4 regions of the Shewanella sp. SR44-4 genome follow, and region 1 is predicted to be linked to each of the others. Evidence: predicted binding sites of a transcription regulator. Region 1 holds the regulator's gene; each other region holds the start of a gene.
What was found. The regulator sigma-54, encoded in region 1, starts transcription at its own class of promoters, with help from an activator protein. The targets are predictions, from matches to a motif close to GTTGGCACGNNNNTNGNNT.
Positions count from the first base shown of each region.

Region 2: H5125_RS00865 (nitric-oxide reductase large subunit) is a predicted target of sigma-54. The motif match lies at 3,381-3,399, and genes of this name have one in related genera.
Region 3: H5125_RS18415 (DUF1328 family protein) is a predicted target of sigma-54. The motif match lies at 3,204-3,222, and genes of this name have one in related genera.
Region 4: flgF (flagellar basal-body rod protein FlgF) is a predicted target of sigma-54. The motif match lies at 1,742-1,760, and genes of this name have one in related genera.

Region 1 is NZ_JACJDU010000001.1:57,171-62,838, forward strand. It holds gene mgtE (magnesium transporter) at 1-935, opposite strand, end outside; gene H5125_RS00220 (HPr family phosphocarrier protein) at 1,447-1,722, opposite strand; gene rapZ (RNase adapter RapZ) at 1,743-2,606, opposite strand; gene ptsN (PTS IIA-like nitrogen regulatory protein PtsN) at 2,603-3,046, opposite strand; gene hpf (ribosome hibernation promoting factor) at 3,049-3,336, opposite strand; gene H5125_RS00240 (RNA polymerase factor sigma-54) at 3,362-4,846, opposite strand; gene lptB (LPS export ABC transporter ATP-binding protein) at 4,989-5,668, opposite strand, start outside.
Region 2 is NZ_JACJDU010000001.1:191,309-196,976, reverse strand. It holds gene H5125_RS00885 (tetratricopeptide repeat protein) at 1-68, opposite strand, end outside; gene H5125_RS00880 (DUF2955 domain-containing protein) at 319-1,344, opposite strand; gene H5125_RS00875 (HlyD family secretion protein) at 1,465-2,523, opposite strand; gene slyA (transcriptional regulator SlyA) at 2,532-3,017, opposite strand; gene H5125_RS00865 (nitric-oxide reductase large subunit) at 3,445-5,668, shown strand, end outside.
Region 3 is NZ_JACJDU010000051.1:22,580-28,247, forward strand. It holds gene arsB (ACR3 family arsenite efflux transporter) at 1-151, shown strand, start outside; gene H5125_RS18400 (tyrosine-protein phosphatase) at 228-722, shown strand; gene H5125_RS18405 (ArsJ-associated glyceraldehyde-3-phosphate dehydrogenase) at 784-1,794, shown strand; gene arsJ (organoarsenical effux MFS transporter ArsJ) at 1,800-3,017, shown strand; gene H5125_RS18415 (DUF1328 family protein) at 3,345-3,521, shown strand; gene H5125_RS18420 (hypothetical protein) at 3,601-3,795, shown strand; gene H5125_RS18425 (diacylglycerol kinase family protein) at 4,011-5,663, shown strand.
Region 4 is NZ_JACJDU010000010.1:95,786-101,453, forward strand. It holds gene flgH (flagellar basal body L-ring protein FlgH) at 1-142, opposite strand, end outside; gene flgG (flagellar basal-body rod protein FlgG) at 152-940, opposite strand; gene flgF (flagellar basal-body rod protein FlgF) at 952-1,695, opposite strand; gene flgE (flagellar hook protein FlgE) at 1,984-3,372, opposite strand; gene flgD (flagellar hook assembly protein FlgD) at 3,433-4,218, opposite strand; gene flgC (flagellar basal body rod protein FlgC) at 4,242-4,658, opposite strand; gene flgB (flagellar basal body rod protein FlgB) at 4,661-5,059, opposite strand; gene H5125_RS07115 (protein-glutamate O-methyltransferase CheR) at 5,196-5,668, opposite strand, start outside.

The DNA.
Region 1 (5,668 bases):
CCTTCAAACATGTTACTGACAGATGAGGCTAGTAATGCTGCAAATAGATTGATGGTTAGCCATAGAGAGCGTCTCAGAGTGCTTTTAAGCACAGGGCCAAAGGTATCTTCATCATCATCCATCCCTGCCATTCCCATCATTGAATGTTCGGCATCCTCGCGGATGACATCAATAACGTCATCGATAGTAATTCGACCAAGCAATTTTGCTTGGCTGTCGACGACTGGGGCAGATATCCAATCCATCCGTTCAAATTTTTGCGCCACATCTTTATCGGACATCTCTACAGGAATACTTTCTAATTCTGTGTCCATAATACTGCGGACCGTTACGCTTGGATCGCATGTGAGTAAATCAGCTAATCTTACTCCGCCTAAAACATGATCATGGCGATCCACAACATATAAAGTATCAGTCGTATCAGGTAAATTTCCCCGTTGACGTAAATAGCGTAATACCACTTCGATATTGACATCTGGTCTTAGGGTGACGGTATCAGTATTCATGATACTGCCGGCAGTATCATCTGGGTAACGCAATGCTTGCTCTACTCTATCCCGGTCTTGGCTTCGCATTGATTTGAGCACTTTCTTGTAAACATTATCGGGTAAACTGCGAAGAATATAGGCCATGTCATCTGTATCCATGCCTATTGTGGCCTGGGCAAGCTTCTCTGGTGTCATGCTGCTAATAAGTGAATCTTTAAGTTCTTCACCTAATTCGTCAAGAATTTCCCCAGCATATTGTTGGTCAATGAGTTGCCATAACACCTGACGATTTTTGGGCGGTGATGATTCGAGAATAAGGGCGACATCGTTAGGTGACATGGTATGTAGCATGTTACGGGCATGGACAAACAGACCACTGTCTAGTGCTTGAACGAGTTGATTGAGACGTTGTTCTGTTATCTCATTGTCTAGGTACTCTTTACCCATATATCTACTTCCTATTCGTCATACTTATATTATTCAGTATGTCATTATTCTGGGTTTCTCAGGTTGTACAGTTCAAGGCGTATAAATGCAGAAATAGCTGTCTTTACGTAAGACAATGAAATGCAGAAATAAAATACTTAAATGACTTCTGCGGTGAAATTCTGCAGCAGCCAATGCTGCTTTACATACTATAGACGTACCACGTCACGGAAACAGAGTTGCACTGGATCCGTTGCTAGAAGCGGTAATGTCTTTATCATGTTAAACGCTAACTCCCGCAGAATGAACTGATACTAATGAGATTGGTATCAACTGCGAGAGATAAACCTAAGGGCTAATATTTTTGAGGGACTGATGTCTACTGGTGATCATCAATGTCGTGACAGTTTGGTTAGTATGGCCTAGTCATTTAGAGGCCGCATAAAATAAGGATGACGGTGGCTTAAAGCATGAGTAACTTGCAGCTATTCACACATTACAGGCTATTTATAAATTCAATGCGATTAAAAAATTAACAAGATTCATCAAATTTAGCATTAATGAGATCGCACACTGCGTTTAATGCCACTTCAGCATCTGGGCCTTGAGCTGTCACCGTAATCATTTTACCGATACCACTTTCAAGCATTAATAGCCCAAGTACGCTAGCTGCGCTGGCGTTTTTTTCGCCTTGAGTTAAGGTGATGTTAGCATCAAAATCCGCCGCTAACATCGCGAGTTTTGTGGCGGCACGGGCGTGTAACCCCAATTTATTTGAAATGGTCACTTGGCGTTCAAGTTTGATCATTGACGCGATCCTATGCTCACTTAGTTATTAGTATCACTGATATTTAATTCTCTGTGGCGAGCATTAACTGTGTGTTTACTGCCTTGTCGAAATCGTTTTGCTAATTGATCTGCAATATATACCGAACGGTGCTGACCACCAGTACAACCAATCGCGATGGTAAGGTAACTGCGATTGTTACGTTCTAAATGCGGCATCCAAGTTTCAAATAGGTTTTCAATTTGCCAAATAAATTTATTAACTAATGGCTGACGACCTAAAAATTCTTGTACGGGCTCGTCTAAACCCGTAAATGGACGCAGTTCTATTTCCCAATGTGGGTTGGGTAAAAAGCGTACATCAAACATAAAATCTGCTTCTGTCGGCATGCCGTGTTTAAAGCCAAAAGATTCAAAGTTAATCACTAACTCTTTATCAACACTGCCTAATAATATTTGCCTAACTTGGTCGCTTAATTCGTAGATATTTAGCGCAGAAGTGTCGATATAGTGATCAACAATTTTTGCGATAGGCTCAAGTAAACGGCCTTCTAGTTTTATCGCTTCTTGCAGTGAAATATGATTTTTAGATAACGGGTGTAATCGACGTGTTTCGCTGTAACGTTTAAGCAATACTTTGTCATTGGAATTTAAAAAGAAACTGATAATTTCAGTGTCATTTTGAAGTAGTGCCAATTGGTCTTGAAGCACTTTACCTTGTTCTGCAATGTTACGAACATCAACGCTAATCGCAACCAAATCATTACTGCCTTTAAGCTGGGCTAATAATGTGCCAATGAGTGGTAAAGGCAAATTATCAACACAATAATATCCTAGGTCTTCTAATACTCTCAGGGCAACGGATTTCCCTGAGCCTGAACGTCCCGATACTATAACTAGTTTCATGCAGTAATAACCTGATAAAGTTCTGTTGCGTCGTGAGTTTTACGAAGCTGTTTCAATATTTGCTTATCGCTTAACTTTTGGGCCATGCTCGATAACGTGCCTAAATGTTGTTGGCACTGGTCTGCAGGGACTAACAAAGCAAATAAAAGATCCACGGGTTGCTTATCGATTGCATCAAAGGCAATGGCTTCTTCACATTTAATAAATATCGCGATAGGGTGATCGATGGTCGTTAATCTACCATGAGGTATCGCAATGCCATTTCCTATACCTGTGCTACCCATTTTCTCTCTCGCTAACAGGCTTTCAAAAACCTCTTGCGAAGACAGGGTTGGGTACTGGGCAGCGACTAAATTGCTGATGAGTTCCAGTACTTTTTTCTTACTGCCCGGTGTGGCACAGGTAGTGCATTCCGGCTGCAGAATGGTACAAAGTTCCATCGTTAGTGTTTTGTATTCTTCTCTTTGTGTTTAATTACCTGACGGTCGAGTTTATCGATCAGGGCGTCTATTGCAGCATACATATCAGTACTTTCTGACATTGCAAAAATTTCTGCGCCATTAATGTTGATTTTGGCTTCTGCTTTTTGTTGTAATTTTTCTACATTGAGCACAACGTGTACATTATGGATCTGATCGAAGTGTCGTTCAAGCTTTGAAAATTTACTGTGGATGTATTCACGTAAAGATTCTGTTATTTCGACATGACGTCCAGTCAGACTTATTTGCATAAAAAATCCTCCATTGCCTAGTAGGTTATAAACTCTTACGTTGGTTTGAGGGCGGGATCATCATTGCTTCACGGTATTTTGCTATCGTACGACGAGCAACGTTTATGCCCTGTTCTGCCAGAAGCTGAGCCATTTTACTGTCACTCAGTGGTTTTTTCTGGTTTTCTGCGGCAACCAGCTTTTTGATAAAAGCACGAATGGCCGTTGATGAGCATTCCCCGCCATCGTCAGTACTGACATGGCTAGAGAAGAAGTATTTTAGTTCAAATAAGCCACGAGGGGTGTGCATATATTTTTGTGTGGTGACTCGTGAAATGGTCGATTCATGCATTTCTACGGCTTCAGCGATATCATTGAGCACCATAGGCTTCATGGCTTCTTCGCCATATTCAAAAAAGCCTTGCTGAAATTGCACAATGCAATTTGCCACTTTAAGTAAAGTATCATTACGGCTTTCAATACTTTTAATAAACCATTTAGCCTCTTGCAGATGGCCTCGAATAAATTGACTATCCGACGGGTTTTTACTGCCTCTAGCCATGGCTGCATATTGCTGATTAACACCAATTTTAGGCATGTTGTCTGGGTTTAACTCTACTACCCAACGGCCATTTTTCTTTAATACTGTGACATCGGGAATCACGTATTCATCATCCATGGGGGTAATTAATAAGCCCGGACGAGGATTGAGTGTCTGGATTAGAGTGATTGCGTCACGTAACTCATTTTCTTTTAGTTTTGTTTTACGCATCAATAATCTGAAATCACGGCCAGCAATTAACTCTAAATAGCCTTTAATTAACAAACGGGCATTATCGATATGGGGTGTGTCGTTAGAGTATTGCGCTAATTGAATAAATAGGCATTCGCTTAAATCACGTGCTGCAACACCCACAGGATCAAAGTGTTGAACGCGTTTTAATACCGCCTCAACCTCATCGAGTTCCACATTTTCATCACCCATGGCTTCGAGAATATCTTCGGTACTTTGGGTTAGATAACCGCGTTCATCAATGGCATCAATAATGGCGGTGGCAATGGCGAGATCGGTGTCTGAAAATGGAGTGAGATTTTTTTGCCATTCTAAGTGTTCGTACAGACCTTCGGTGGTTTCACCTTGAAAGGGCATGTCGTCATCGCGCATGCTTGCACTGCCTGAACCTGACATAGGTGAGGCTGTGTATACTTCATCCCATGTGGTATCCATGGCTAAATCATCCATGGTTTCTTTGGTCATGGATTCTGTTATGTCGACGGTGGAAGTGTCTTTTTCGACATTAACAATACTGTTGTCACTAAAGTCTGTATCCGCTTGGTCGCGGTTTTCTTTTAAGGAGTCTTTTGCTTCAGAAAACTCATCTTCTATTTCAAGCAATGGATTTGAATCTAATGCTTGTTGGATTTCCTGCTGTAGCTCCAATGACGATAATTGCAGTAAGCGAATGGCTTGCTGCAATTGTGGGGTCATGGTTAAGTGTTGACCCATTTTAAGTTGGAGTGACGCTTTCATTTACCGCTTATCCCTAGATGATTTTCCATAAAAATGACAATCTCGAACTATAATGGATTGCCATAAACATCAATGACATTTAACGTTGTTTAGGTATCGTTCAATGAAATGAGTTAGCTAGACTAAAAGGCCAGTAAAGTAACTATAGCTTGAATTGTTCACCTAAGTACACAGCTCGAACTTGTTGATTACTTAATATCTCATCAGGTGTGCCTTCGGCAATTAAATTACCCTGGCTGACGATATAGGCTCGCTCACAAACGTCTAGCGTTTCACGTACGTTATGGTCGGTAATTAATACCCCTAAACCGCGATTTTTAAGTTGTTGGATGATTTTTTTAATGTCGATGACCGAAATAGGATCAACACCAGCAAAGGGCTCATCAAGCAAAATAAATTTTGGATTAGCAGCTAAAGCGCGCGCAATTTCAACTCGACGACGTTCACCACCCGATAACGACATACCTTGGCTGTCGCGTATGTGAGTAATGTGGAACTCTTCGAGTAGGTGCTCAAGCTGTTCAATACGTTGGTCTGTGCTGAGCTCTTTGCGAGTTTGCAGTACGGCCATTATGTTGTCGTAAACGGTGAGCTTGCGGAAAATACTGGCTTCTTGTGGTAAGTAACCTATACCTTTGCGGGCGCGCAAATGCATTGGATCGGCAGTAAGGTCGTCATCGTCAATCAATATTCGGCCTTTATCGCTTTTTACTAAGCCGACAACCATATAAAAGGTGGTGGTTTTACCTGCACCATTAGGGCCTAAAAGACCGACAATTTGGCCGGTTTTAACCGTTAAGCTCACATCTTTAACAACTTGAC
Region 2 (5,668 bases), 130 kb from region 1:
CTTTTAAATGGAGCGAAAGCGAGAAAGCTTAATATTAAGCTCAAAATAATAGTATTTTTTTTCATCATGTTAAGTCCTTTTATATACAATTCATTACTATTAGCATTTATATAACAAATGTATATAGTAACTATGTCTATAAAAATTAACCGTACGTTATATCTAATATTATCAATCGATTACCTAATTATTCTTCAAAAGTAATCTAATACTCTAACAATAGCCACTTCCCTATTGCGATTGAAATCAATCCACAACTGACGAATATTAGTAAACTCATATGCTCCAATGAGATTTATTTACCGCACACACCAATGTTCAACCAAATCGAGTAGCTTCAAATCGATTCAATACCCGATGCACCACATAACACAGTAATAATGTTGCCACGATAGCGACTAATATGCTGCTTATTCGGTACAAAGCACTAAAAACTAAGTCATTATCTGGGGTTAAGTATTGACCGAATAATATCCCTAAGGTAGTCATAGCACCGAATCCCACTCCAGAGCCACTCGCTTCTCTCACGTGTACTTGGCTAAACAACATTAAGCCTATCCACAATAGTGGTATCACAAAAATCAATAATCCAGACCAATCATAGAGTAACCCTTGTCCCACCAAGCCGAAAGTCACGCCAAACAAGGTACCGATAGCTCGTTTGCGGGCATAACCGAGCGCACCATTCCAATGCATTGGGAATAACAATAACAAGGTGGTGGCTTGAGCAGACATAGAATCACGTAAGTTAAATACCTGAAAAACCACAAATGATGCAGTTGCAATAGATGCACCGAGTAACGCTTCGTGTCGCATGCGGTTAGGCACTTTAACCACGGCAGCAACTGGCGCTCTTGGTTCAACATCGGGCCATAAAGCCGTCATAGCATAAGCGATTACAACAGAGGCCGCTGTCGCCCAAAAATTACTGAAAATGAGATTATTAATATCGACACTCGGATAACTGGCAAAGTGCAGCATAATACTTAAGCTGATAACCCCGTTAGCGCCAAATAAAAACAAACTACCGCGTGACATTGCCGCAAAACGATACAAAAATAGCACAAACACGATGGGTAATATCACCCCAGCGTGAGAGCCAAATAAGCCCCCTAAAATACCTACTTCAATCCCAGACATTACAGATGATGCCAATAATTGCCTCATCGCATGTGCATTCATCACAGGGACTAAACCCAGTAACAACATTGGAGTGACGGTAAAAAATACACCATAACTGAGGTCGAAAAATTTACAGATCGCAAATCCTAGCGTGGCGCCTGTTGCTATGCGTAAACATTGGCGTAAATCGTTTGTAGTCAAAGGACTATGGCGTAATAACATATGAACAACCTACGACATTGATACAAGATACTGCACGCAAATAAATTAACCTGCAGCATTGCCTTGAGTGTGAATGGGTGTAATGAGTATTAACAATCAATATTGGGCTTAACTGCGGCGTTAATAGATATAATGCAGCGTGCTGATAACCTTAATTTGAACCTTGGCTAGAAAGCCAAGTAAACCGCTATTAGGTACTAATTGCACCGTTGCACGTGCTCCAGCGGGTAATGCATTAACGCCTTGGTGGTCAAGTTCAAGGTGTAAACGTAAGCGTTGAGCATCACGTACCCAACGTACTGATTCTTGCGGATCAGCTAAACGGCCATTGGCATCAAATTGCCCGGCACTCACACCGGCATCTACGGTACTCACTTTGGCATGATATAAACGTCCAGGTTGACCATCAAATGCAACAAGCGCAGTTGATTGTGGCTCAATACCGCGTAAACTTTTTTCTCTAAAATCAGCAATAATATCGACGTTTTCTGACACTACAGCTAATAGCGGCTGTCCAACAGTGGCAAAGCTGCCGACTTCTAACTGTAAGTTAGTCACCACGCCATTTTGGTCTGCGCGAATTTGAGTGTATGACAGGTTTAATTCTGCTTGAGCTAAACGATTTTGAGCTTGACGGACTTTTAAATTATCTTCGCCATTGCGTCCACGACTTACCACTAGCTTAGTTAAGCGAGCTTTAGCGGCAAGTAAATTGGCCTGCGCCGTGACGGCCTCACTTTGAGCTTGATCAGTTAACTGCTGCGATACACCTCGGGAGGCATACAGAGCATCAAGGCGTTTTGCTTCACTATTTCTCTGCTGTGCACTACTTTGATTTGCCTGAACATCTGCTTTGGCTGCTAGTATCGATGCATCAAGTTCAGCGTTATCTTGTTTTGCTTGCTCTAACGCCAATGTAGCTTGCTCAGCCGCTAACTCGTAAGGGGCTGAGTCGATGCTAAATAACACATCACCTTTAGCCACAAGTTGGTTATTTTCGACGGCAATAGATGCAATTTTACCACTGACTTGTGGCGTCACTTTAGTGACCATTCGTGTGGCCATGGCTTGCGGCGTCATAGGCATTACTGCATCGGCAAACATAAAGTAACCAAACACCATTACAAACATAAAAATAGCGATTTTAACGAGTCGAGCAAATTGTTGATCTGGGGTCATGTTATTTCTCATTCAGGAATTTTGTTGTCTTGTTCAGTGTTCTTATGCAGCGCAGCAAGAGCATTATCACTAATAAGACTAATGACACGTTCAAATTCACTTAATTCTTGGCTGCTAATACCTGCAAGTAAATCTCGACGAACCAACATAATGCGGCTTTCCATCTGCTTAAGCATGTCGATGCCTTCAGGAGTTAAGCTGACTATTCGTGCTCGCTTATCGTTCTCGCAGCAGCGGCGCTGTATATATCCTTGCTGTTCTAACTGGCTCAAAGTGCGCATTAAAGAGGGCAATTCTATCTCTAAAGCATCGGCAAGCACCTTTTGGCTGACGTTATCGCCCAAGCGCAGTAACTTCCACAGCGCAGTCCAGCGAGGGTGAGTTAACCCTAATGGTACGAGCTCCGCGTCTGCAGCGGTGCGCCATAAACGATGTAATCGCCCTAAGTGCTCAGCAAGTGAAAGTTCTTTTAATCGCTCTAATTCTTTATACATAATAAATTGCCATTTAGTTAGCGTGCTAAGCATTATAACAACTTAGCATGCTAAGTAAATGACTGATGTTAATTAATCCATAAAACTTCTATAGCGTTGAAACTAATTTATTGATAACTGTGACTAAAAATGACTAGCGTTGATTACACGAACAATAAAGATTAGGCCTTTAGTCACATGACATTACGCGGAAAAGAGAATATGAGTGTTATTTAGACAAAGATGATCAGTATCACCAAAACAAAGTGTCACTTTGACATCAGCAGTCTTTTTGACACCAATAAAAAGATGTCATTTTAACAGTAACCTAACGACAGGTAAAAATAAAAAACATTAATAACAGTAGCTTAATAACAATAAAAAGTTGGCACGACTTGTGTAATGCTCTGGTCATCTGTATCAAAATGACTTTGCGCTAAGAGGACTTATGAGCAAAAATAAACTCACCGGCATTGCACTGCTAATCGTGCTAGTGGCTTCCTTCACGGTATTACTCAGTTTAGGCAGCGGCATATATCGAGAAAAACCGCCGATTCCAACGGCTTTCACTGACACCAGTGGCCAACCCATATTTACCAAAAATGATATTGAGCAAGGTCAACTTGTATGGCGTTCAATGGGCGGGCATCAGTTAGGATCAATTTGGGGCCATGGTTCTTATGTGGCACCAGATTGGACTGCAGATTGGTTACATCGTGAAGCACAAGCTTGGTTGTCTATCACCGCAAACGAGCGCTATAACCGCGATTTCACTGAACTCGATTCAGAACAGCAAGCCGGTTTAGAAAAAGGCTTAAGAGATGATATTCGCCATAACACAGTGATCAAAGGTACTGGGGATGAAACTCACGTCGCGCTGTCAAATACGCGAATTGCGGCAATTAATGAAGTGACTAAGCACTATTTATCGTTATTTGGTGATGATCCTGCATTAAGTTCATTACGTGAACAATATGCCATGAAAGAAGGCACTATCACTGATGCTGAACATCGTGAATTGTTAAATGCCTTCCTCTTTTGGGGAGCGTGGGCTGCGGTAACTGAGCGCCCTGGTTATGATTATACTTACACCAATAACTGGCCATACGATCCACAAATTGGCAACGTCCCCACTTCAGACAACATTGTTTGGTCAGTACTAAGCTTAGTGACATTGCTTCTTGGTATTGGCATGCTGGCTTGGCATCACGCCACCTGCAAAGAGGAACCATTGCCAGAACCAGCCAAAGGTGATCCATTATTTTTTACTAAACCTACGCCATCTCAAAAAGCTGTCGGAAAGTATTTTGTTACTGCAATTGGACTGTTTTTACTGCAAATATTAGTTGGCGGAATTACTGCGCATTACGCAGTTGAAGGCCAAGAGTTTTATGGTTTCCCAATATCTGAAATTCTGCCTTATTCTGTTACCCGTACTTGGCATACTCAACTCGCAGTATTTTGGATTGCGACAGCATGGTTAGGCACAGGGCTATATATTGCCCCTGCACTATCAGGATACGAACCTAAGTATCAACGCTTAGGGGTAAACGTACTTTGGGTCGCGTTAGTCGTTATCGTATTGGGCTCTATGGCTGGTGAATGGATTGGCGTACAACAATACTTTGACCTAGACATGAACTATTTATTCGGACATCAAGGATATGAGTACATTGATTTAGGACGCGTATGGCAAATATTATTGTTTGTGGGCTTATTAATTTGGACCGTGTTAATCACTGCAGCTATGCGTCCTGCATTAAAAGTTAACAGCGACATACTGCCGGCAATTTGGATTCTATACGCCTCTTGTGTCGCCATCGGCTTGTTTTATGGTGCAGGCCTGTTTATGGGCAAACACTCAAACCTTGCCATCGCAGAATATTGGCGCTGGTGGGTGGTGCACTTATGGGTAGAAGGCTTCTTTGAAACATTTGCAACAGCCGTTATCGCATTAATGCTCGTTCGCTTAGGCCTTATCCGTGCACGCAGTGCCAACGGTGCGGTATTATTCACAACCGTGGTGTTTTTAACTGGCGGCTTAATCGGCACTTTACATCATTTATACTTTACCGGTACTCAAACTTCAGTCATTGCTTGGGGAGCCATATTCTCGGCACTTGAAGTGGTGCCGTTAGCATTAATTGGTTTTGAAGCAGTGGGAACCTATCGTTTACGTAAAGCGAGCCCTTGGATGGAACGTTATCACTGGGTCATTATGTTCTTTGTGGCAACCTCATTTTGGAACTTAATTGGTGCAGGTGTATTAGGTTTCTTAATTAACCCACCAATATCGCTTTATTTTATCCAAGGTTTAAATACTACTGCGACACATTCTCATGGTGCATTTATGGGCGTGTACGGTATGTTAGGCATAGGGCTAATGCTATTCTGTTTACGCGGATTAACAGGCGATATGCAATGGAACCAAAAATACCTTAAAGGGGCATTCTGGACATTAAATATCGGCTTAGCAGCAATGCTGTTTATGTCATTATTGCCTGTCGGAATTGTGCAGTTCTTTGCGGTCATTGACCACGGCTATTGGTATGCTCGTTCACCTGCGGTGATCCACAGCGATTTAGTGGAAAGCCTTGTATGGACACGAATGTTCGGTGACATTATCTTCAGTATTGGTGGATTATTGATGGCGGCGTTCTTATTTGACATCA
Region 3 (5,668 bases), on a different contig from region 1:
TTTTGAACTGGCGGTGGCCGTGGCGATATCGCTATTTGGGCTGCACTCAGGAGCCGCGTTGGCTACAGTGGTTGGGGTATTAGTTGAAGTGCCGGTGATGTTATCGCTAGTAGCCATTATTAATCGAACTCAACATTGGTTTAATCACTGATTTAGTCGCTTTGTGAGTTCAGTTTTATGAGCCAATTTGTTGAAAGCGTTTTTAAAGTTACTTTTTGGAGTTAACCATGCAACCTCATCCTTATGATGTTTTAACGTTAGATAATGGCGCCAAACTGATTTTTACTCCGTGCCCTGGTACCAAAGATGAAGCTGTATCTGCGTCAGTTGCTACATTGAAGGCGGCAGGTACAAAAATGCTAGTCACCTTGATGTTCGATGATGAAATCGTACGCAATGCAGCAGAATATTTACCTGCAGAATGTACCAAACAAGCCATTACATGGGTGCAATTGCCCATTGCTGACGATGCCGCGCCAAGGCAAGAGTTTGAAACCCAGTGGTTAGCCCATAAAACCCAGATTATTGAATTGTTAAATAACCAAGGCATTATTGCAGTGCATTGCAAAGGCGGTTCCGGCCGCACTGGATTGGTGATTGGTCTGATATTAGTCAGCTTAGGCTGGCCTAAAGATAAAGTCATTAATGCAGTACAAGCATTGCGGCCCAAGGCGCTAGTTCATCCGGTTCAGCGTGAATATTTTGATGCATTTAATGGTTAGCATGTAGTGATTAACCTTTGAAACGATAACTTAACAATGAGAGCAAGCTCAGGACACCATTATGACGATAAAAATAGGTATTAACGGTTTTGGCCGTATGGGACGTTTATCAATGCGCGCGGCATATGATTGGGACGATGTTGAAATTGTGCATATTAACGATCCTGCTGGTGATGCAGCCACGCTGGCGCACTTAATGACCTTTGATTCAGTCCATGGTCGTTGGCATCATGAGGCGACCCATAATGGTGATGCCATTGTGATTAACGGTAAAGCTATTCCTTGCAGCCGTAATGTCGCTACCCAAGACACTGACTGGTCAAAATGTGATGTGGTGATTGAGGCCTCTGGCAAGATAAAAACCAAAGCCTTGCTACAAGTTTACTTAGATCAAGGTGTAAAACGGGTTGTGGTGACTGCGCCAGTAAAAGAAGACGGCGTGCTCAATATTGTAATGGGCGTTAACGATGATTTATACGACAAAGCCATCCATCCCATCGTGACCGCAGCTTCTTGTACCACCAACTGTTTAGCACCAGTAGTAAAAGTGATTCATGAAAAGATAGGTATTAAGCATGGCTCAATGACTACGATCCACGATATTACCAATACTCAAACTATTCTGGATGCACCGCATCAAGACTTACGCCGCGCCCGTGCGTGTGGCATTAGTTTGATACCCACTACCACTGGTTCGGCTACCGCGATTACCCATATTTTCCCAGAGTTAAAAGGTAAGTTAAATGGTCATGCGATACGGGTGCCGTTAGCTAATGCGTCGCTCACCGATTGTGTATTTGAAGTGGCTCGTGGAACAACGGTTGAAGAAGTAAACCAACTATTGAAGCAAGCTGCTGATAAAGAACTGAAAGGCATTATGGGCTATGAAGAGCGCCCATTAGTGTCGGTTGATTATAAAACCGACCCGCGCTCAAGCATTATCGATGCGTTGTCGACCATGGTGGTGAATGACACCCAAGTGAAACTGTATGTGTGGTACGACAACGAGTGGGGATACGCTAATCGTACCGCTGAGCTCGCACGTAAAGTCGGCTTAGCAGATAAGGAATAAGCTTCATGGGGCTGGATACATTGCGTACCTTATCACCATCGATAAAACAGTACTTATTGATTACCGGTAATTACTGGGCATTTACCTTAACCGATGGCGCTTTGCGTATGCTGGTGGTGTTGTATTTCCACCAATTGGGTTACAGCCCGTTAAATATTGCGATGTTGTTTTTGTTTTATGAGATATTTGGTGTCGTGACTAATCTTGTTGGTGGTTGGTTAGGTGCAAGGCTTGGCCTAAATAACACCATGAACATTGGCCTAGGCCTGCAAATAGTGGCGTTAGCTATGCTTACCGTATCCACAGAAATGTTGACTGTCGTCTATGTTATGGCGGCACAGGCGCTGTCGGGCATCGCCAAAGATTTGAATAAAATGAGCGCCAAAAGTGCCATTAAAACCTTAGTGCCAGTAGATGCAGAAGGTAAGCTTTACCAATGGGTTGCGTTGTTAACGGGCTCTAAAAATGCCTTAAAAGGAGTGGGATTCTTTTTAGGTGGTGTGTTACTCACAGGCCTAGGGTTTACAGGCGCCATTATTTTAATGGCCACGTTATTAGGCATTGTATGGTTATGTAGTTTAGTGACCTTAAAAGATGATTTAGGCAAAGCGAAAAACAAACCCAAATTCAAAGATATTTTTTCTAAAAGTCAGTCGATTAACATCCTTTCGGCGGCGCGGATGTTTTTGTTTGGCGCCAGAGATGTATGGTTTGTGGTGGCATTACCGGTATTTTTAGCCACAACTTTTGGCTGGGATCATTGGTGGGTTGGTAGCTTTATGGCTAGCTGGGTGATTGGTTATGGTGTGGTGCAATCCATTGCACCTTATTTCACCGGTAAACGACAGGGAAAAGTGCCGAGCGGCCGAGCTGCTTTTACATGGGCAACTTATTTACTACTCATTCCTGCCGCAATTGCAGTCGCACTACATGCCGATTTTTATGTGCTAGAAAGTGTCGTCATCGGTTTATTAATGTTTGGCGCGGTGTTTGCGATTAACTCATCACTGCATAGCTACTTAATTGTTAGCTATGCTGGCAGTGATGGCGTGTCACTGGATGTGGGCTTTTACTATATGGCCAATGCCATGGGAAGGTTGATTGGAACGATACTGTCAGGTTGGGTCTATCAAGCCTATGGCTTAGAAGCTTGTTTATGGATATCGAGTGGTTTTATAGCTCTTGCTGCCTTAATTTCACTTAAGTTGCCTCATAAAAGGTAAGCCATTACAGCCGCTAGATGCATTTTTGTTTACACATCGATATTTCGTTATCTAACCGTGATAGCCTGAAACTCTTACCGTATCATCGGTAAAAATTGCCTGCTCATCTATGGCTTTCTCATTATTGACTTTCTTACTTTAAATTTTAAAACCATAAAAATCATGGTCTTATGGCTTTTTTTAAAAGTTGGCATGATGCTGGCTTTAACTAATTCATAGTCGTGGTGTGAATCGTTAATTTTTACGATAGAGATAAGATATTTGTATCAATCGTCAGCGTAAATTCAACGCACATCACAATGTAAACCGTACACCAAGGAGGTTTTTATGTTGGGCTGGACATTAATGTTTTTAGTGATAGCCGTTATAGCGGGTCTATTGGGGTTTACCGGTATTGCAGGTGCAGCAGCAGGCATCGCGAAAATTATTTTCTTTATTTTTATTGTGTTGCTAGTGATTTCGTTAGTAGCCAATGCGATTAGAGGCAAAGCTCCCCGAGGATAGTATTAACCCCTTACCTTAATCCAAGTTGAAGCTGCTTAAACAAGTTTATACGATTACAACCATCATCCAGGAGATGAATATGAATTTATTAAAACTACTGACAATGGCAAGTTTAATGGTGTTTTTAACGGCCGGTTTATCAGCATGTTCAGATAACAAAGCTGAAAATGCAGGTGAGAAAGTGGATGAAATGATCCAAGATGCCGGTAATGCAGTTGAAGATACATGTGAAGATGTTAAAGAAGGTATGAAAGCAGAAGATCCAGACTGCTAAGCATTATACCAATCACATTAACTATTTTATTTGTTTAAGTCGTTAAGTTTTACAACTCAAAATGCATTGTTCTAGGTAGAGTAACTCCATTTAAACCAATGTAAGTCGAAGTTGAATGTTTGACTGACAGCGACGTAATGACCAGATAGTTATTAAGATAAGTATTAGCCTAAGCAGCACACATGTGCTGCTTTTTTTACAACAGGAGGACCACAATGCTAACCCGTATTCATATTAAATATTACTATACTGTTGGCGCATTATTGGCTTTGTGCTTATGTGTGGCGCTTCCTTATGTGTTACTTAAGGTTATTTTTGCTTGGATTGCATTATCTTTAGGGCTGGTGAGTTCAGCTTATTGGTTTAATAGCGCAGGCATTTTCCGAAAAAGCCAAGATGGCAGCATTCCTTGGTATATAAGTTGGAGTTTTGTTCCCTTTTTAATGGGGTGCCAGCTGTATAACGCCTGGGCAAGAAAGCACGACAAAGTGCCCGTAATCCAAAAAATAGATAAGCAGTTGTATTTAGCCTGCCGATTGTTTCCCAGTGATATTGACCGACTTAAGCATGAAAAAATTGATGCAATTTTGGATGTTACTGCCGAATTTGACGCATTAGAGTGGACCTTGTTTGATGAAAATATTGGCTATTTAAATATTCCCATATTAGATCACAGCGTACCGACTGTCGCGCAGTTAAATCAAGCCATTAATTGGTTACACACTCAAGTCAGTAATGGTAAAAATGTAGTAGTGCATTGCGCGCTAGGCCGGGGGCGTTCGGTGTTGGTATTAGCGGCTTATTTAGTCTGCCGTGAGAGAAATCGTAATGTTAATGATGTGCTTAAATCCATCAATAGTATCCGCCAAACGGCACGGTTAAATAAATGGCAGTTGGCCGCTATAGAAAAAATGCATAGTCAGCAACAAATTAATATTCACAAACGTGCTTGGTTGATTGTTAACCCAGTGTCTGGTGGTGGTAAATGGCATGATGAAGCAGACCATATTACCCAAACCTTGACGGATTACTTTCAGCTTGAAGTGCTGTATACCGCCAAAGATAAGTCTGCAGTGCAATTAGCCAAACAAGCTAAACAAAAGGGCGCAGATATTATAGTTGCCTGTGGTGGCGATGGTACGGTTAACGAGGTGGCATCAGTGATTGTTGATACCGATATTTTCTTAGGTATTATTCCGATGGGAACCACCAATGCACTAAGTCATACTTTGTTTGGCGCCGCCAGTAAATTGGTGCCGGTATCGCAAGCGCTTGATATTTTGATTCAAGGTTATTCACAACGTGTTGATACTGCTACATGTAATGATGAGTTGATGTTGTTGCTGGTGGGGCTAGGCTTTGAACAAAAAATGATAGCGAAGGCTGACCGTGACCAAAAAGATGCCCTAGGACAATTAGCCTACCTTAATGGTTTGTGGGAGGCGGTAGGCGAAAACCAGCCATTGTCGATAAGAGTGCAGATCGATGGTGGCGATATTAAAGTGATTAACACCACTAGCCTAGTGATAGCCAATGCTGCGCCATTTACCAGCTTGTTAGCACTAGGTAATGGCGAGCCCAATATTACCGATGGCTTGTTAGATATTACCTGGATTGAATCGAGTGAGACATCGCCACAACAGTTATTGAGTATGACCGAGTTGCTATTTGCAGGCTTAACTGGAGAACGTGAAGATAATCAACAGAGTCAAATTCATCATGAGCAAGCAAAAAAAATCTACTTAAACACAGATTCGTCTTGCCAATATGTGATCGATGGTGAGTTATTTGAATCAGAAGATTTGTGTATTAAAGTCAAACCCAGGTCATTAAATGTGCTTGTGCCAGAAGCGAGCAAACACGTTTAATGAAT
Region 4 (5,668 bases), on a different contig from region 1:
TAGATCCCGTTGGCGCCACCTGCGTCGGAACGGTATCTGGGTATACCGGCGCATAAAATGGGTCATCAGCAATCGGTTTCTTGGCAGTAGAACTACAGCCAGCCAATAACACTACTGAGGCTAACGCAATGTATTTAATCATGTTAGCTCCTTAGAGATTCTGATTAATATAAGACAACATCTGATCAACTGCTGAGATAACTTTAGAGTTCATCTCGTAAATACGTTGACCTTGAATAAGGTTGACCAACTCTTCTGTTACATTCACGTTAGAGGTTTCTAGTGCTCCTTGGCGAATAGAACCTAAGCCGTCTTGCGACGCAGTACCTTGAATAGGTGTGCCACTTGCACCCGTTTCGGTATACAAGTTTTGTCCTAACGGATCTAAACCTGCCGGATTAATAAAATCGGTCATGGTTAACTGGCCAATAACTTGACTGGCTGCGGTACCAGGGGTTTGCACTGACACTTCGCCCGATGCCGATACCGTAATACTGGTGGAATCATCCGGGATGGTAATTGGCGGTTGCACCACATAACCTGAACCCGGGGTTACAATCTGACCAGTATCATCTAAGCTGAACTGGCCATTACGCGTGTAGGCTGCTGTGCCATCTGGCATTTGCACTTCAAAAAAGCCCGAACCTTCAATCATTAAATCTAATGAGTTATCGGTAGTCAGCATGTTGCCTTGGGTAAACATTTTTTGGGTAGCAACAACTTTAGTACCCGCACCAATGTTTAAACCATTGGGTAACTTGCTGTTGTCTGAGCTAATACCACCGGCTTGATTAACCGTTTGATAAAGTAAGTCTTCAAATACCGCACGACTTTTCTTAAATCCGACAGTACTGGCGTTGGCCACGTTATTTGAAATAACGGCAATGTTAGTTTGCTGGGCATCGACACCGGTTTTACTTATCCATAACGCTGGATGCATAATAATTACTCCTAACTAATTCTCATCAAGGAAGTGGACGCCCGATCAATTTCTTCAGCGTTCTTCATCATTTTGACTTGCATTTCGTATTGACGTTGAATATCAATCATGGCGACCATTTCATGCACTGAGTTCACATTACTGCCTTCAACCGCGCCGCTTTCAACTTGAACGCCGGGGTCGTTTGGTGCATTGCCACCCGCAGTTAAGCGAAACAACCCATCTTCACCGCGCATTAGGTTTTCGTTACCAGGATTAACTAATTTAATCCTCGCGACCTCTTCTATCACTTCAGCGGTTGCTCCTTGCGGACGTACTGAAATAATACCGTTGGCGGAAATTTCTATTTTCTCAACCGGAATGGGTAACACAATAGGACCCGAAGCTCCCATTACCGGACGGTTACTGCTATTTAACAACAAACCTGTACTGTCAATTTTTAAACTGCCCGCACGGGTGTATCCTTCAGAACCATCTGCCGCTTGCACTGCAAGCCAGCCATCCCCCTTAACCGCAATATCAAGGTCACGACCAGTGGTTTTAATCGGACCACCGTTAAAATTACTGCCTGGGCTTTCCATCATCGAAAACACCCGAGTAGGCAAGCCTTCACCAAATGCCTGCATTGAACGGGCTTGGACCATGTCAGCTTTAAATCCATCAGTATTGGCATTAGCAAGATTGTTCGCACTCACTGCTAGGGCATTCATCCCCTGCTTTGCGCCACTCATGGCAATATAAAGAAATTTGTCCATTTTTTGCTCCGTCAAACTTTCTGCAAAAACACTATATACACAGAATAAGCAAGCATCATGCCAATGAGATTTAAGTTGTGTTATAAGGAGGTAACTACATGAATCGGTTAATCAATAAAATTAACGAATAACGCGTGAGTGTCAAAAAAGCATCTATCAACACTAGTGAGGTAATAACAAGGAGTAGCGAGGAGTAACAATAACAAGGATAAAGGCAAGGTGTTGCCGTAAACGGCAACACCTATTATCACGTAAATATAAATTGATAAGGTAAAAGTAAACGTAAACTTAGCGGATTTGTAATATCGTTTGATTTAAGGTGTTGTTGACTTCAAGCGTACGCGAGTTAGCCTGGAAGTTACGCTGAGCCGAGATTAAATCAACCAGCTCTGTGGTTAAATCAACGTTTGATTGCTCAAGCGCAGATGAACGAATACTACCAAATGTACCGCTATTGGCTTCTCCCGCTAATGCAGCACCTGAATCGATACTGGCTTTCCAAGATGTATTACCCACCTGTGTAAGGCCTTGTTCATTAGCAAAGCGTACTAATGCCACGCGCGCTAACGGAACCGTTGAGCCATTACTGTAACTCGCGGTAATTAAACCATCGGAACCAATACCAACATTGGTTAATCGACCTACGGTAATACCATCTTGAGTTAATTCAGTCACTTCAAACGGAGATGAATACTGAGTTGGACTATTAAATTTTATCGTAAGCGCTTGAGTACCATCAGCGCCAGGGCCTAAAGCACCTGCACCAGCAGCACCTAATACTTCGGTGGTAATAATTTCAGGATCACTGCCAGTATAAGCACCAACAGAGTTAAATTTAAGCACCGCACCTGACCATGCTCCTCCAGCCGTGCCCGGATTAACAGCAGACGCGAGCCCTGTTGGATCCACGAGACCATCACCATCAGTGTCAGTATCTGTATCCGTTGCATATTTCCCAGCAGTTGTTACATCGACAGGATCACCATCAACAGCATAAAAAGCTACCCAATTACTTTCGCCAGTATGCGAACCACCAGTGGGTTTAACAAAGTAGGTGGTCATAATATGCGACTCGCCTAACGAATCATAAATCGTCACTGAGGTGGAATTATTGAATGTATCAGAATCTGCAGGATTAAACTTAGTTGGATCTAGGGCTGTTTCACTCACATTAAGATTCATCTGCAAACCAACATTTTCAGTTTGCACTGGGCTACCCGCCGTGTCAGGGATCTTAATCGGTTGGGTTGTGGTTAAACTCACTGAAGTTGAGTTACCATCTTCATCCACCGGGAAACCTTGTAAAAAATTACCTGCTGAGTCGACCATATAATTACTTGAGTCAACTTTAAACGCACCCGCACGGGTGTATGACTGATCTTGCGAACCTAATTCTGAAGAGGTAACAAAGAAGCCACCACCACTGATCGCCATATCCAACGAGTTACTGGTAAATTGCAAGCTACCTTGATGAAACTGCTGCGCAACTTGTGTGGTAGTTGCACCGCCACCCACAGCTGTTTTACTGTTAGAAAAAATTGAATTGGCGTAAACGTCAGCAAATTCAGCTCGCGATTCTTTAAAACCAATAGTATTGACGTTGGCGATGTTATTCGCAGTTGTATTTAAGTCTTTTTGCGCGGCAGCGATACCACTCAATGCGATGTTAAATGACATATTACACCTCTCACAATTAATTCATTTATGATGACAGCTAACGGTTTGTTGTTAGCCGTACTATGTTTCAGATACTGCGAGTACGTCAGATAATTTAATTCCACCTACTCCACGCAAATTCAAAATTGCTCCTGTTGCTACAGTGCCTAATGACACACTGGTAACATGAGCGTAGGTCGATACGGCTAAATCTTGTGACGTTCCATCGACTTTACCACTGGCCTTAATGGCATAATTACCCGCTTTAGCTGGGTTACCACTTTTATCTAGACCATCCCAAGTCACATCAACATTGCCGCCTTTACTGCCGTCAACATTAAAGCTCTTAATAAGCTGACCCGACTCGTCTTCAACTCTTACCGTAATCGTTTCAATTGCTGAAGGTGTACTAATCACCCCTTTTATCTCAGAGCTTTCGGTAGAGATAGCGCCGGTATCAGAAGGAATGAGCACTTTGCGGCCAACCAAGCCTGAAGCTTGTAACGCCTGGCTAGAACTCATCACAGTATTAAGGTTAAGGATTTCATCATTAAGATTTGAAATACCATCGACTGTAGAAAACGATGCCATTTGGGCAATCATTTGATCGTTATCAACCGGTTTAAACGGATCTTGCATCGACAATTGCTGACTGAGTAAAGCAAAAAAATCTTCTTGCTTTAACATCTGATCTTTTGATTCAGGGATAGCGCTTTCTTCAGGCAAACGAATTCCGTCTAGGAAAGGATTACCCGTAGTCGTGCTGGTCGTATTTGTCTGTACAGAACTTTTCGTTGTAGCGCTAGTATTAGATGCACTACTGGATTGTTGCGGTAAAGACTGACTGTAAGAATTAACGAGGCTCATTGTTACCTCCTGGAATAATCATACTATTTACCCATCCTTAATGTCTGTTGCAACATAGACTTTGTTGCATCAGCCACCTGAACGTTCATTTGATAAGAACGCGATGCAGAAATCATATCCGCCATTTCTTCCATCACATTGACATTAGGTTTATAGATAAAACCATCACCATCCGCCATGGGATGGTCTGGCGAGTATTCTTTTAATAATGGCTTATTACTTTCGACAATGCCTTTAACGGTTACGCCAGGCGAACTGTTTTGCTGGCTATTGGCTTTTAGCATTTCGGCTTCAAAAACAGGATGACGCGCGCGATAGGTTTTATCGACACTGCTAGACACAGAATCAGCATTGGCAATATTACTGGCGGTGGTATTCAAACGCACTGACTGCGCAGACATACCTGAACCAGAAACATTAAAAATATTAAATAAACTCATAATTAATCACCTCGCAATGCTTTACGCATGCCACTAAATTTTCCCTCAAGAAAGCCTAATGACATTTGATATTCGAGCGCATTTTGCATAAATGCTGCTTGCTCTTTCTGCGTATCGACAGTATTACCATCGCCAGTATCAGCTTGATTTGGCATACGATATTGAACATGCTGTTGACTTAACGCCGTTAAATCAAAATGTTTCTCTGTGGTTTGGCTCATACTCAAGCCTTTCTGATGCGAGCTTGCCGCTTGCATAGCAGAAGCAAAATTGACATCTTGAGCTTTATAATGAGGAGTATTGGCATTGGCGATATTACTTGAAATCACTTCTGCTCTTTGAGCTCGAATGCCCAAAGAGTATTGGTGAACACCTAATGCATTATCGAAATTAATCGCCATAAAATTGCCTCCATCAGCTAACTGGTAGAAATAAAGCAAAGGTTATGCCAACAATTTAATTTATGAGGGAATAAAAGATAAAAACAAACATGCCGACGAATGCCGGCATGATAAATAGATTAAGTTATTATATTATCTAGGTTTTCTTTTGATAATAAATCCCAGGATTACAGCGAACCATATTAAATTCTTCGGTTAATCCCGCAAGAGATTCTGACGCACCCAAAAATAAAATACCTTTAGGATTAAGTGCGGCAGCAAATTGCCGCAAAATTTTAGCCTTTGCCTCAGGAGCAAAGTAAATCAACACATTGCGGCAAAAAATAATATCGTATTTACCTAATAGGCTATAACTTTCAAGTAGATTATGGGCTCTAAAGTTAACTAATCGCTTCACATTATCTTTAACTTTCATGTTACCCGAAGGTAAAGCATCAAAAAACTGACGTTTACGTTCTTCAGACAAACCACGAGCAAGTGCTAAACCATCATATTCAGCATTTTTACAACGATCTAGCATAGAAGGTGATAAATCTGTTGCCTGAATTGTCGCGCCTCCTGGTAAAGCACCAGGTTTACGTTGTTGATATTCCAACACCGTCATGGCCA